Regions from separate parts of the Pseudomonas sp. GW821-FHT05D12 genome, predicted to be linked through region 1. Evidence: predicted binding sites of a transcription regulator. Region 1 holds the regulator's gene; the other holds the start of a gene.
What was found. Region 1 encodes sigma-54, which starts transcription at its own class of promoters, with help from an activator protein. Its sites were predicted from a motif close to ANTGGCATNNANNTTGCTNT; they were not measured.
Positions count from the first base shown of each region.

Region 1 (4,211 bases):
GGGTTGCGCCAGTTCGGTGTGGATCAACGCACGTTCCGCCAATTCCGGCAGCAGGCCGGCGGGCAGGTTGTCGATGCAATAGAAACCGTTGTCCTCAAGAACATTGAGGGCGGTGCTTTTACCCGAGCCGGAGCGGCCGCTGACGATGATCAAACGCATGATTACTGCCCGTTTTGTTCATCCAGGACAACCTGATAGAGCGCCTCACTGGTGGCAGCGCTGCGCAGTTTGTCGCGTACTTCCTTGCGGTCTAGCATGCTGGCGATCTGCCGAAGCAGCTCCAGGTGCGCATCGGTGGCAGCCTGTGGGACCAGCAGTACAAACAGCAGGTCGACCGGGGCGCCGTCGATGGCGTCGAAATCGATAGGTTTTTCCATGTGCAGCAAGGCGCTGACAGGTGTTTCACAGCCTTGCAGGCGGCAGTGTGGAATGGCGATGCCGTTACCAAAACCGGTCGAACCCAGTTTTTCACGGGCGATCAGCGACTCATAGACAACTTGCTCATCCAATTCAGGCACTTGGCCATGGATCAGTTTGGCAATTTCTTCGAGGGCTTTCTTTTTGCTGCCGCCCGGCACGTTCACGAGGGAACGGCCGGGGGTCAGGATGGTTTCAAGTCGGATCATGGGGGGAGAGTTAACGACCTGTACCTTGCATCAGGTGCAGATTCTTTTCCTTATGCTTTATGAGTTGGCGGTCCAGCTTGTCGTAGAGCGAGTCGATCGCCGCGTACATGTCCTCATGTTCCGCATTGGCGACGAGCTTGGCATTCGGTACGTGCAGGGTGGCCTCGATTTTCTGCTTGAGCTTATCGACCTCCATGATGACCTGCACGTTGGTGATCTTGTCAAAATGCCCCGCAAGTTTGTTCAACTTGCTCTCGGTGTACTCACGCAGGGGCTTGGTGACTTCCAGCTGGTGTCCACTGATGTTGACTTGCATACAGCTTCTCCTTCGTTGCCAGTGCATAAAGCGGCAGGCCGGGGTGCCTGCCACTGGAACGCTTTGGCCCGCCCGTCACATCAAACGCTTTCGCTCGCTGGAAGGCGCGATCCCAAGGGATTCGCGGTACTTGGCGACGGTTCGACGGGCGACCTGAATGCCTTGTGCCTCCAGTAAACCAGCGATCTTGCTGTCACTCAACGGCTTTTTCTGATTTTCCGCGGCAACCAGTTTTTTGATGATCGCGCGAATCGCCGTGGACGAGCATTCGCCGCCTTCAGAGGTGCTGACATGGCTGGAGAAAAAGTATTTCAGCTCATATATACCGCGTGGGGTATGCATGAATTTTTGCGTGGTCACCCGCGAGATCGTCGATTCATGCATGCCCACCGCCTCGGCGATGTCGTGCAGGACCAGCGGTTTCATTGCTTCGTCGCCATATTCCAGGAAGCCGCGCTGATGCTCGACGATCTGGGTGGCGACTTTCATCAGGGTTTCGTTGCGGCTTTGCAGGCTCTTGATGAACCAGCGCGCTTCCTGCAATTGGTTGCGCATGAAGGTGTTGTCGGCGCTGGTGTCGGCGCGGCGCACAAAACCGGCATATTGCGGGTTGACCCGCAGGCGTGGCACGGATTCCTGGTTCAGCTCCACCAGCCAGCGCTCGTTGTCCTTGCGCACGATCACGTCAGGCACCACGTATTCGGCTTCGCTGGACTCGATCTGCGAGCCCGGACGCGGGTTGAGGCTCTGCACCAGTTCGATGACCTGGCGCAGGTCGTCTTCCTTGAGCTTCATGCGGCGCATCAGCTGGCTGTAGTCGCGGCTGCCGAGCAGGTCGATATAGTCGGTCACCAGGCGCTGGGCCTCGACCAGCCAAGGGGTCTTGGCTGGCAGTTGGCGCAGTTGCAGCAACAGGCATTCACTGAGGGTGCGCGCGCCAATGCCGGCGGGCTCGAACTGCTGGATGCGGTGCAGGACGGCTTCAATCTCGTCCAGCTCGATATCCAGCTCCGGATCGAAGGCTTCGAGGATCTCTTCGAGCGTTTCGTCCAGATAACCCTGGTTATTGATGCAGTCGATCAGGGTCACGGCGATCAGGCGATCGGTGTCCGACATCGGCGCCAGGTTCAGTTGCCACAGCAGATGGCTCTGCAGGCTCTCGCCGGCTGAGGTGCGCGTGGTGAAGTCCCATTCGTCATCGTCGTTACTGGGCAGGCTGCTGGCGCTGGTCTGGTAGACGTCTTCCCAGGCGGTGTCCACGGGAAGTTCGTTGGGGATGCGTTCGTTCCAGTCGCCTTCCTCAAGGTTATCCACCGTTGGGGCGGTTTCCTGGTAGGAGGGTTCCTGCACGTCGGAATTGGGTTTTTGCTCGATGTTGTCGGCCAGCGGGTCTGCATTATCGAAGTCGTCGCCTTCTTCCTGGCGTTCGAGCATCGGATTGGACTCCAGGGCCTCCTGGATTTCCTGTTGCAGGTCCAGGGTCGACAATTGGAGCAGGCGGATGGCCTGTTGCAGCTGCGGTGTCATCGTCAGCTGCTGGCCCATTCTCAGGACTAGCGATGGTTTCATGGCAGGGGCTTAACACCTTATTCGCCGGCGCAATGCGCCATCCACGACAGGGCGCGTGAGCGCCAAACATAAGCAAATTATATGCCTGATATCGGGGGCTTTGCCTAGAGCGCGGTAACAATAAAAATCCGGAGGTTTTCATTGACTCCCGCGCACCTTGGCGAACGGCCTGCCACCGCCTTTTTCAAACAGGCAGGCTTACAGGCGGAACTCGTGACCCAGGTACACTTCCTTGACCAGTTCGTTGGCCAGGATAGTGGCGGAGTCGCCTTCGGCGATCAGCTGGCCATCGTTGACGATATACGCGGTTTCGCAGATATCGAGGGTCTCACGGACGTTGTGGTCAGTGATCAACACGCCAATGCCCTTGGCCTTGAGGTGGTGGATGATCTGCTTGATATCACCCACCGAGATCGGGTCGACACCGGCAAACGGTTCGTCCAGCAGGATGAACTTGGGTGCAGTGGCCAGCGCCCGGGCGATTTCCACGCGGCGACGCTCACCACCGGACAGGCTCATGCCGAGGTTGTCGCGGATGTGGTTGATATGGAATTCCTGCAGCAGGCTTTCCAGCTCCTTGCGACGGCCGTCACGGTCGAGTTCCTTGCGGGTCTCGAGGATCGCCATGATGTTGTCGGAAACCGACAGCTTGCGGAAGATCGACGCTTCTTGCGGAAGATAGCCGATGCCCGCGCGGGCGCGGCCGTGCATCGGCTGGTGGCTGACATCGAGGTCGTCGATCAGGACGCGACCCTGGTCCGCCTGGACCAGGCCGACGATCATGTAGAAGCAGGTGGTCTTGCCGGCGCCGTTGGGGCCGAGCAAGCCGACGATCTGGCCGCTGTCGATCGACAGGCTGACGTCGCGCACGACCTGGCGGCTTTTATAAGCCTTGGCCAGATGCTGGGCTTTCAGGGTTGCCATTAGTTCGCCTTCTTCGCATCGGGTTTAGGCGCAGGCTGGGCAGCGCCGTCTTTCTTCTTCGGCTGGATAACCATGTCGATGCGTGGACGCGGTGCGCTGAGCTTGCTGCCCGTGGCGCGGCCGGCGTTGGCGACCTGCTTCACGGTGTCATAGGTGATCTTTTCACCTTCCGTGGAGTTGCCGTCGGGGCTGAGCACCTTGGCCTGGTCGATCAGCACGATGCGATTCTGCTGGGCGTGATACTGGATGGTCTTGCCATAGCCTTTCATCGGGCCGGTATCGGTCGCGGACTGCTTCTGTTCGAAGTAAGCCAGGTTGCCCACTGACGTCACCACGTCGATGTCGCCGGATTGGGTGCGAGTCAGCGTCACCGTGTTGCCGGTGATCTTCATCGAGCCTTGGGTGATGATCACGCCGCCGGTGTAGGTGGCGACGCCTTGCTTGTCATCCAGCTGCGCATCGTCGGCCGAGATGTGGATCGGTTGCTGGCTATCGTTCGGCAGAGCCCAGGCGCTCACGCTTCCCAGTGCTGCGCCCAGACCGAGCAAAATAGGGAGAGTTTTAACGAGCCTCATACTGTCCTCTTACGTTCGATAGCAGGTGTATCCTGCTTTCTTTCAAATACGCTTTCATTCCCTTGCCAGTCGATACACCGCCAGCGCCGTCGATTCTAACGTCTTGCTCGGTCTGCGCATATTGCTTCTGCGGGAATACGGTCATGCGACTGCTGGTAATCACGGTGTCGCGGTTTTTCGCATCGGTGCGTGCAACACGTA
Region 1 covers NZ_JBWKSN010000001.1:382,620-386,830, reverse strand. Annotated here, with positions in the region: gene rapZ (RNase adapter RapZ) at 1-159, opposite strand, end outside; gene ptsN (PTS IIA-like nitrogen regulatory protein PtsN) at 162-626, opposite strand; gene hpf (ribosome hibernation-promoting factor, HPF/YfiA family) at 637-942, opposite strand; gene AC07SI_RS01795 (RNA polymerase factor sigma-54) at 1,018-2,511, opposite strand; gene lptB (LPS export ABC transporter ATP-binding protein) at 2,710-3,435, opposite strand; gene lptA (lipopolysaccharide transport periplasmic protein LptA) at 3,435-4,010, opposite strand; gene lptC (LPS export ABC transporter periplasmic protein LptC) at 3,997-4,211, opposite strand, start outside.

Region 2 (4,211 bases), on a different contig from region 1:
ATTCGGTGTGCTGACAGGTCGTGGCAGCGATTAACAGTAGAGTCAGGCCTTGCCGTTACAGCTTGACGGCAGAGTCGGGGGGCCGGTGACGCAGGCCACAGGCAAACAGCCCCGGGCTCTTAGCTCGGTCGATAAACGCGCACATTGGCATACCCCTCACTGAGCAAATGGTGAGCATGCAGGCGACTCATCACGCCTTTGTCGCAATACAGCAGGTACTGACGGCTGTTATCCAGTTCCTTGAAACGCGCGTTCAATGCATAGAACGGCAGCGTTTGTACGTCGATGCCGGCGATCTCCAGCGGCTCATCCTCTGCGGCATCCGGATGACGGATGTCGACGACGATCTGGCCGGCCAGGGCTTCGCTGACTTCTTCGATCTGCACATCCTGGCCCAGTTCATCGATGACACGATCGATCGGGACCAGCTTGGCGTTCTCGAGCGCACGCTCCAGAATCGCCATGTCGAATTCTTTTTCTTCATGCTCCACGCGGTGACGCTTGGCGTGGGTCTTGGGGTTCACCGAGATGACCCCGCAGTACTCGGGCATGTGCTTGGCAAAGTCGGCGGTGCCGATCTGCTCTGCCAGGTCGATGATGTCCTGCTTATGGCTGGCGATCAGCGGGCGCAAGACCAGCTTCTCGGTGACACAATCGATGATCGACAGGTTCGGCAGCGTCTGGCTGGACACCTGGGAGATCGCTTCGCCGGTCACCAGCGCGTCGATCTGCAGTTGATCGGCGATTCGGGACGCAGCGCGCAACATCATACGCTTCAATACTACGCCCATATGACTGTTATCGACTTTGCCGAGAATTTCGCCCAGCACTTCCTCGAACGGTACGCTCACAAATAGCACGCGCTGGGAGCTGCCGTACTTCTTCCAGATAAAGTGCGCGACTTCCATCACGCCCAATTCGTGTGCACGCCCGCCCAGGTTAAAGAAGCAGAAGTGGCTCATCAGGCCGCGGCGCATGATCTGGTAGGCCGCCACCGTGGAATCGAAACCGCCGGACATCAGCACCAGGGTCTGTTCCAGGGCGCCCAGCGGGTAGCCGCCGATGCTGTCGTGCTGGCTATGGATCACAAACAACCGTTGGTCGCGAATTTCCATGCGCACTTCAATTTGCGGCGCCTTGAGGGAAATTCCGGCGGCGCCGCACTCGCGACGCAGCTTGCTGCCGACGTATTTTTCGACATCCATGGAGCTGAACGGGTGCTTGCCGGCACGCTTGCAGCGCACCGAAAAAATCTTGCCTTCCAGCGCGCTGCCGTAGTGCTGCTTGCACTTTTCGGTGATGTCGTCGAAGTCGCCCAGCGGGTACTCGTCGACCTGCAGGAAATGCGCGATGCCCGGCATGCAGCTCAGGCGCTCAGTCATATCCTTCAAGGCTTTGGCGTCGGTTACGCGGGTTTCCAGCTCGAGGTTGTCCCACACGCCGTTCACCACCACAGCCGGGTCCAGATCGCGGAGCACGGCACGGATGTTCTTGGCCAACTGACGGATGAAACGCGTCCGTACCGGTCGGCTCTTGATGGTGATCTCGGGGAAGACTTTAACGATTAATTTCATGGAAACAGCGCGCGCAGGGCCTGCCGAAAAAGGGGGGCGCGGATTATAGCGGAAATCGCTCAAGGTTTAACCAGTTAATATGCATCAGCCGCTTCACGCACCAAAACGGGTCATTTATAGAAATTAACGCTACATTGCAGTGCGTTATTTATTCCGTTTCAGCGGATTGCACCTTTATAGGGGCCATTTTGAAGCAAAAAGGCCATGTTGGCGCACTGGCATGCAATTTGCTCTCTTGTGAGGCAGGTTGCCATGGCGGAGTATCCGCGCCGGCATCACCCACATTCTAAGGGCTAACTCCACTACCCCAGCCCGAAGCCACCCGGAGGACACCATGTCGAAGTCGGTTCAACTCATCAAAGATCATGACGTTAAATGGATTGATCTGCGCTTCACGGACACAAAAGGCACTCAGCACCACGTGACCATGCCGGCTCGCGACGCGCTGGATGATGCTTTCTTCGAAGAAGGCAAAATGTTCGACGGCTCCTCCATCGCCGGCTGGAAAGGCATCGAAGCTTCCGACATGATCCTGATGCCGGACGACAGCACTGCCGTACTGGACCCGTTCACCGAAGAAGCCACCCTGATCCTGGTGTGCGACGTGATCGAGCCTTCGACCATGCAGGGCTACGACCGCGACCCACGTGCGATCGCCAAGCGTGCCGAGGAATACCTGAAGTCCACCGGTATCGGTGACACCGTATTCGTAGGCCCAGAGCCAGAATTCTTCATCTTCGACCAAGTCAAGTTCAAGTCCGACATCTCCGGCTCGATGTTCAAGATCTACTCCGAGCAAGGTTCGTGGATGTCCGACCAGGACGTGGAAGGCGGCAACCATGGCCACCGTCCAGGTATCAAAGGCGGCTACTTCCCGGTTCCACCGTTCGACCACGACCACGAAATCCGTACCTCCATGTGCAACGCCATGGAAGACATGGGCCTGGTCATCGAAGTGCACCACCACGAAGTGGCCACTGCCGGCCAGAACGAAATCGGTGTGAAGTTCAACACCCTGGTTGCCAAGGCTGACGAAGTTCAGACCCTGAAGTACTGCGTACACAACACTGCCGTGGCCTACGGCCGTACCGCTACCTTCATGCCTAAGCCACTGTACGGCGATAACGGTTCGGGTATGCACGTTCACCTGTCCATCGCCAAAGAAGGCAAGAACACCTTCGCTGGCGAAGGCTATGCCGGCCTGTCCGACACCGCCCTGTACTTCATCGGCGGCATCATCAAGCACGGTAAGGCCCTGAACGGCTTCACCAACCCGTCGACCAACTCCTACAAGCGTCTGGTCCCAGGTTTCGAAGCACCGGTGATGCTGGCCTACTCGGCTCGCAACCGTTCTGCCTCGATCCGTATTCCTTACGTGTCCAGCCCTCGCGCTCGCCGTATCGAAGCACGCTTCCCGGATCCAGCAGCCAACCCGTACCTGGCCTTCGCTGCCCTGGTAATGGCCGGCCTGGACGGTATCCAGAACAAGATCCACCCTGGCGACGCCGCCGACAAAAACTTGTACGACCTGCCGCCTGAAGAGGCCAAAGAGATCCCACAAGTGTGCGGCAGCCTGAAAGAAGCCCTGGAAGAGCTGGACAAGGGCCGTGCGTTCCTGACCAAAGGCGGCGTATTCAGCGACGACTTCATCGATGCCTACATCGAGCTGAAAAGCGCAGAAGAAATCAAAGTACGCACCTTCGTACACCCACTGGAATACGAGCTGTACTACAGCTGCTGATCCGGTAGCGCTGCGTAACGCGGCGTGATGAAAAAGACCTCCTTCGGGAGGTCTTTTTTTTGCCTGCACATCATGAAAAATGCAGCCTCGGGCTCGCGCGTGATTGCGCCGCATCCAGTACCTGTTGTATTGACTGACACTGCCATCGCGGGCAAGCCCGCTCCCACAGGAGATCGCCTTTGAAGCTTCGACTTGCCTCTGTCCTATTATTTATCAGCGCCAATGCACTCGCCGCCCCACCGACCCTGGAGCCTTTGCTCAACAGCATCGCCGAACGCCTGGAGATTGCCGATCAGGTCGCGCTGAGCAAGTGGGACAGCAAAAAGCCAGTGGAAGACAAGAAGCGCGAGCAAGAAGTGATCGCCAGCGTCATCGCCCAGGCGCCAACCTACAAGCTGGCGCCCGCCGCCGCCGAGCAGTTTTTCTCGGCGCAGATCGAAGCGAACAAACTGGTGCAGTACACCCATCTGTCTGACTGGCAGTTCCAGGGCAAGGCGCCGGACGATCCGCGACCGGACCTGGTCAAGCAGATTCGCCCGAAACTGGATGAACTGCAAAAACGCCTGCTGCAGCAACTCGCTGACTTCACCCCGCAGCGCACCGACGCGCAGTGCCCGCAATGGCTCGCCTCAGCCGTGCATGAGCCACTCAATGATCCGCTGCGCCAACTGGCAATGATCCGCGCCACAGCCGAGCTGTGCATCAACAAAGGCTAAAAGCTGCAACCCCATCAAAACTGTGGGAGCTGGCTTGCCTGCGATAGCGCAGGCAAGCCAGCGCCTCCATGCGCGCAACCTTTCAAGTCATCCCCTCACTTCCTGAACAACCTTCACAAAACCGCACTATATTGGTGCGATAGGCTGCACCCTTCCCACCTGTCCAGCCCATTTTGGTTC
Region 2 covers NZ_JBWKSN010000003.1:242,864-247,074, reverse strand. Annotated here, with positions in the region: gene thiI (tRNA uracil 4-sulfurtransferase ThiI) at 120-1,574, opposite strand; gene glnA (type I glutamate--ammonia ligase) at 1,909-3,315, shown strand; gene AC07SI_RS06840 (chorismate mutase) at 3,495-4,031, shown strand.
Region 2: the regulator sigma-54 is predicted to act here: its motif matches at 1,789-1,808, upstream of glnA (type I glutamate--ammonia ligase).